2 regions of the Bradyrhizobium betae genome follow, and region 2 is predicted to be linked to the other one. Evidence: predicted binding sites of a transcription regulator. Region 2 holds the regulator's gene; the other holds the start of a gene.
What was found. The regulator LexA, encoded in region 2, represses DNA repair genes until DNA is damaged. The targets are predictions, from matches to a motif close to TGTTCNNNNTGTGTTCNG.
Positions count from the first base shown of each region.

Region 1: the regulator LexA is predicted to act here: its motif matches at 1,638-1,655, upstream of F8237_RS10055 (ribonuclease T2 family protein).

Region 1 covers NZ_CP044543.1:2,100,247-2,103,451, forward strand. The annotation lists gene F8237_RS10040 (DUF3617 domain-containing protein) at 69-599, opposite strand; gene F8237_RS10045 (hypothetical protein) at 645-938, opposite strand; gene F8237_RS10050 (hypothetical protein) at 1,120-1,581, shown strand; gene F8237_RS10055 (ribonuclease T2 family protein) at 1,702-2,406, shown strand; gene F8237_RS10060 (23S rRNA (adenine(2030)-N(6))-methyltransferase RlmJ) at 2,602-3,205, shown strand, end outside.
Region 2 covers NZ_CP044543.1:6,549,089-6,552,293, forward strand. The annotation lists gene F8237_RS31550 (GAF domain-containing protein) at 1-308, opposite strand, end outside; gene F8237_RS36155 (hypothetical protein) at 563-991, opposite strand; gene F8237_RS31560 (hypothetical protein) at 1,181-1,381, opposite strand; gene lexA (transcriptional repressor LexA) at 1,574-2,275, opposite strand; gene F8237_RS31570 (molybdopterin molybdotransferase MoeA) at 2,452-3,205, opposite strand, start outside.

The DNA.
Region 1 (3,205 bases), 2.7 Mb from region 2:
GAAACCCCTCACCCGTCTCGCCGCTGCGCGGCGAGCCACCCTCTCCCACAAGGGGAGAGGGGAAGAACCTACTTCGGCAGCAAGTTCTTCAGCTTGTCGATGTCGCGCACGTTCATCTTGAAGCCGCCGGGCATCACGATGTCGCCGGGCTTCTGCTCCGGCTTGCAGGCCCCGAGCCACTTGGCTTCGAGGGTCGTGGTGGTATCGCGCCCCGCGGCGCCGACAGCGCCGCCTTGCGCATGCGACGAGGTCTTCACCGTATAGGCCGAGTTGAAATCGCCCGTGATCTCGGCGTGCGAGGTCGTACTGATGCCGGCGACGCTGCACTCGGAATCGCTGACATAGCCGGTCGCCGTCTTCTTGATCTCCTGCTTGGCGCAGATCTGCTTGGCCATCGGGGAGACGTTGTTGTTCATCTCCTTGTCGACGGTCTCGTCGGTGCAGTGCTGCATGGTCATCTCGGGCACGGGCGAGCCGGCCCTGACCATCTTGATTTCCCAGAGACCGGCCTTGCGCACCGGCAGATCGTCCGCACGAGCTGCGCCTGCCGACAGAACGAAGCAAAGGGCCGAGCCGAGCAAAGCGAGTTTGCGCGTCATGAGGAGATGCTCCCGGCTGAAAGATTGCGGCGCTAAGAAAGCGCTTTAGTAGAGCGTGCGGATCGGCTGCTCGGCGGCGCCGTAGGGCACCCAGCGGCAGGAGAACGAGATGTAACCGCCCTCATAGGCCTGCACCGCCAGGAACTTCACGACCTTGCCGTAGCGCGCGCAGTGATCGACCGCGACCTGACGCGCATCGACCTGGGTCGCCATCGAATAGGCGATGATGCCGCCGGTGTCGTTGCCCTTGAACGGCGGCACCGGAAGGAGATCGGCGCGCGCCGACTGGCTCGCCATAATACCCAAGGCAAGAATGCCCGCGGCCGCAATGATTCGCATTCCCGTTACTCCAATTGGTTGGCGCCAGTTTACGGTGCCGGAGGGGAAGTGAAAAGAACTGAAGCCCTGCCGGCTGCGACGTTATGGTCAACTCTTGGGTAAGTGTTGCCGCGCTGCACTTGACCTGCCCCGGCCTTCGCGGCACCGTCCAACCTTCAAGACCCAGCTGTCCGGATTGCCCATGCGCGCCCCCTCCCTGAAATCGCTCCGCTTTGCCGCCGTGTTCGGCCTCATGTTCGGAGCGCTGTCGCTCGGCGAGGCCAAGGCCGCCAATCCGCTGGAGCTGAACTTCTGGCTGAGCGGGCCGCGCTATGACGGCGCCGTCGCCGATTGCGACAAGGCGCTGCCGACCATCGCCACCCAGTTCTGGGAAAAGGAAAGCTCGTTCTGGAATTCCTCGTTGAAGATCACCGGCTTCGCCGCTGTTCACGAGGTCGCTTTCCGGCCCTGGCAGTCCGACAACATTCCGCGCCGCTATTGCACCGGTGAGGCCATGCTCAATGACGGCAAGGCACGCAAGGTGCATTTCTCGATCATCGAGGACGGCGGCTTTGCCGGCTACGGCAACGGTGTCGAATGGTGCGTGGTCGGTGTCGATCGCAACTGGGCCTACAATCCGGCCTGCCGCGCCGCCAAGCCGTAATTCGACCAGCCCTGATTCGGACCGATCCGGCAGCCGCGCGGACGTCTCTCGAAATTTGTTCTTGAAATGTTCTTATCGCCTGCTAGGCTCGATTGCACAGTCTAGTTGAGGGGCGTCGCCATGTTTCATTCCAGATTGCATTCGTTCTCGCGCCTGATGATCTCGCTGACGCTGGCCCTGCCGCTCGCGGCCGGGCTGGTCGCCCTCGCGAGCGGCGCAAAGGCCCAGGACAAGCGACAGAACGCGCCCGGCGAATTCGATTTCTATGTACTGTCGCTGTCGTGGTCGCCCTCGTTCTGCGAGGAGGCGGCCGAGCGCGGCGGGCGCTCGCAGATGCAGTGCGGCGGACGGCCCTATTCCTTCGTGGTGCACGGGCTATGGCCGCAATATGAGAACGGCTTCCCCGAATATTGCCAGCGGCCCTCGCCGCGGCTGAACCGCAACATCGTCTCCTCGATGCTCGACCTCATGCCGGCGCCCGGTCTGATCTTCAACGAGTGGGACAAGCACGGCACCTGCTCCGGGCTCGACGGCCGCAATTATTTCGAGACGATCCGCAAAGCGCGCGCCGTGGTGAAGATCCCGGCCGAATATCTCGACCTGTCGCAGGCCAAGTCAGTGGCGCCGGCCGCCGTCGAGGAAGCCTTCATCAAGGCCAATCCGGGCCTGAGCAATGCAGCGGTGTCGGTCACCTGCAACCGGACGCGGCTCTCCGAAGTCCGCATTTGCCTCAGCAAGGATCTGCAGTTCCGCGCCTGCGAGGACACCGACCGCCGCGCCTGCCGCCGCGACCAGGTCACGATGCCGCCGATCAGGGGCGGGTAGCCGCAGCTCTCATGCCCCGGATGCAGTGCAATGCGCCGCGAAGCGCGGCGTAGTGCACTGCTGATCCGGGGCCCACCACGAAAGAAGAAGCTGGGTCCCGGCTCTGCGGTGCACCGCCAAGTGGCGCTGCACCGCGTCCGGGACACGCGATCGTACCTCTTTGCTCAGGCCTTCACGTGGCGTAGTGCTCTTCCCATGAACTACCGTCACGCCTTCCACGCCGGCAGCTTTTCCGATGTCATCAAGCACATCGTGCTGGCGCGCATCATCACCTACCTGCAGGACAAGCCGGGGGCGTTCCGCGTCATCGACACCCATGCCGGCGCCGGCCTCTACGATCTCGACAGCGACGAGGCGCGCCGCAGCGGCGAGTGGCTGACGGGCATTGCGCGGCTGATGCAGGCGCGGCTGTCGAACGACGCCATCGCGCTGATCAAGCCCTATCTCGACATCGTTCGCGCCTTCAATCCGAAGGCCGAGCTCAAGTCCTATCCCGGATCGCCGCTGATCGCGCGCGGCCTGATGCGGCCGCAGGACCGCATGGTCGCCTGCGAGATCGAGCCTAAGGCCCGCAAGGCGCTGATCAGCGTGCTGCGCCGCGACGAACAGGCCCGCGTGGTCGATCTCGACGGCTGGGTGGCGCTCCCTGCCTTCGTGCCGCCGAAGGAACGGCGCGGCCTCGTGCTGATCGATCCGCCATTCGAGGCAAAGGACGAATTCGAAAAGCTCGGCGAAGCCTTCTCGGCGGCCTACGCGAAATGGCCGACCGGTATTTATGTCATCTGGTATCCGGCCAAGA
Region 2 (3,205 bases):
CAGAACAGCACCATCACCGCTTGCAGGAATTCGCCGGCGTATACCGGCACCGCCACGCCGCAGGTCAGGCCGGCCGCCAGCGCCTGATCGGTCCGCTTGAAATAGGAGTTGGCGAATTTGGTGAGGATCACGGGATGGCCGCAGGCCCAGGCCTTGCCGGGAAGGCCCTCGTCATATCCGAAGCGCAAATCTTCGCTGGCGGCCTTGAACGCTGACAGCCCCTCGCTGTAGAGGCCGCCGCCGAATTCCAGCCGCGTCCGCGTCCGGTCGGGCACCCAGAGTTCAACGACGCGAATGAAGGTCTTCATCGAACGTGTCCGCCGCCAAGAGCCAAGACACCAGCCAAGACGCCAACCGGGACAGCATCGGCCATTTGCTTGCGGAACGGACGTTCAAAATTCAGGCAGGACCGCGCAAACTTCGTGCGGCGGGGAGGGATGGTGGGCTGGCTTCGCCGCCTCGGGTTTTGGAGACACAAACCATTCTGTGTCGCCGGCCTCGGCCGGCGATGGGAATTTCCATCCTGTGTCCCGACCCGAAGGGAAGGCCGGGGATCGCTGCGTCAGCCGATCGGCAAGCGGGTGATGCTCTGTCGGCCGTCGGCGCTGGACTGCGGCCTGCCCTCGCCAAGGGGCTGTGTCACCGGCAGTTGCAGCACGGTCGCGTGCTGGCCTTCGACGAGCTGTGTCACCAGCACGTATTTGCCGTCGGGGAATTCGATCGCGTCATGATGACGGTCGGGAATGTGCGGATCGATCTTGCCGAACTTGCCGACGCGGGAGTTGACGCTACGCGTCCAGATCCAGCGATTGTCGTAGCGGACGTTGTCGGCGAAGGCGAGCTCCGTTCCCGGCAACAGGCAGACCGCAACGGCCGGATCTGCTGCGGAGGCAAAGCCGCGCGTCGAGGTGCCGCGGAAGGTTGTCGAGACGATCGTCTCGCCGACTTCCGCGGGACGCGATGCGACGGCATGCAGGCTGTAGTCACACATCGGGGGGCTCCTCATGCGAGATAGCGGCCCGCGCCTCTTCTGAGGCACAGGCCTCTATCAGAGTGGAAGCACCAAGCGTCTGCCCGGTTGTAGGCAAATCTGCGGCTCGCCGCCGCAGTCTGCGATCACATTATCTTTTTCCGGATGCACCGGACCAATGCCTGCTTCCGTGCATAAGGGCCGCGCGTGTCAGCGGCCAGCAGGTGCCGACCAGCCGGAATATTGCCAGCCCGGTTGCGAGGGCTGCTCGACCGCGTTGTGGGCATTGCGGATTGGCTGGCTGGCCACCGTCTCCTTGCGGATCGGGTGCTGTGCCTGTGCGGCAAAGGCCTGCGACGCTGATGCTGCGATCAGCGCCGCCGCGATCGTGCTTGAGATGATCTTGCGCATGGCTTCTCCTCGAACCTGAGGCCGCAAAGCAACGTTGCTTCGTGCGGCGTGTCGAGGATGTAGCGCTGGAAGAGGGGCCGGATAATCTGCGCGAAACCAGAAAGACTATCCAGCGGGAGCGGACAATCGTCCGCTCCAATCGTTCAACGCGCGGCCGTCGATCGGCAGTCGCGCGACAGGCTCAGGACTCGCTCAGTACTTGCGATAGAGCCCGATCAGCTTGCCCTGGATCTTCACCCGGTTGGGCGGCAGGATGCGCACTTCATAGGCCGCATTGGCGGGCTCGAGAGCGATCGAGGCGCCGCGGCGGCGGAAGCGCTTGAGCGTCGCTTCCTCGTCGTCGATCAATGCCACGACGATATCGCCGGTGTCGGCGCTCTCGTTGCGCTGGATCAGCGCCATGTCGCCGTCGAGGATGCCAGCCTCGACCATGGAATCGCCGCGCACTTCCAGCGCGTAATGTTCGCCCGAGCCGAGCATGTCAGGCGGTACGCTGATGGTGTGGCTGCGCGTCTGCAAAGCCTCGATCGGCGTGCCGGCTGCAATCCGGCCCATCACGGGCACGGCGACGGGGCGCTCGCCCTCATCCGCGGATGCGCTTGAGGTGGTGCGCACCTTGCCGAGATTGCCCTCGATGACGCTCGGCGTGAAGCCGCGGCGGCTGCCGGCGGCGGCCTGAAGCTCGGGCAGCTTGATCACCTCGATGGCGCGGGCGCGGTTCGGCAGCCGGCGGATGAAGCCGCGCTCCTCGAGCGCGGTGATCAGGCGATGGATGCCTGATTTCGAGCGCAGATCGAGCGCGTCCTTCATCTCGTCGAAGGAGGGCGGCACGCCGCTTTCCTTCAGCCGTTCGCTGATGAATCGCAGAAGCTCGTATTGTTTGCGCGTTAACATCTCGACCAAAATCCCCCGGTTGATGTCGTCCGATTCCGAGACGCTGAATTCAGCAGTAAGTCGCTACATGCTCGAAACAAATCATGAACGGACACTATATGTTCGATACATGTTCCGCAACTGCTTAATTTACCGTGAACGCTGCAAAGTTCGCGGAACGCATGCGAACGAGGCGGTCAGACGGGCAGTCGCAGCACCTCGCAAGGCGTGCCGGATTCGGCCTTCGCCGCGAACGGCGCTCGCACGAGAAGTGCCTGTGCCGCAGCGAGATTCGAAAGCAGCGAGGAATCCTGGTGATTGACGGGAATGGCAGCGAGCGTGCCGTCGTCACGCAACTCGAGGCGTGCGCGCAGATAATCCTCGCGCTGGTCATTGGCGCCGATGTCGCGGCCGAGCACCGCGCGCTCGCGGCGATGATGAATCACCGAACGGCCCGACAGCGCACGAATCAGCGGCACCATGAACAGGAAGCCGCAAACGTAGGATGACACGGGATTGCCGGGCAGGCCGATCACGCGCATCGACCCGAGCCGCCCGTTCATCATCGGCTTGCCCGGCCGCATCGCGATCTTCCAGAACGCCATCGAGACGCCTTCGTCCCGCAGCGCCTGCTGGACCAGATCATGGTCGCCGACCGAGGCACCGCCGGTCGTGATCAGGATATCGGCGCCACTCTCGCGGGCACGCCGGATGCCGGCTGTGGTTGCTGCAAGCGTGTCGGCGGCAATACCGAGGTCGATGGTGTCGGCGCCCTCGCTGCGGGCGAGCGCGTGCAGGGCGTAGCCGTTGGAATAGACGATCTGGCCGGGACCCGGCGTGCTGCCCGGCATCACCAGCTCGTCGCCGGTGGCGAGGATGGCGACCTTCGGACGGCGGCGGACGGGCAAATGCGGGTGATTCATGCCGGCGGCGAGCGCGAGGTCGCGCTCG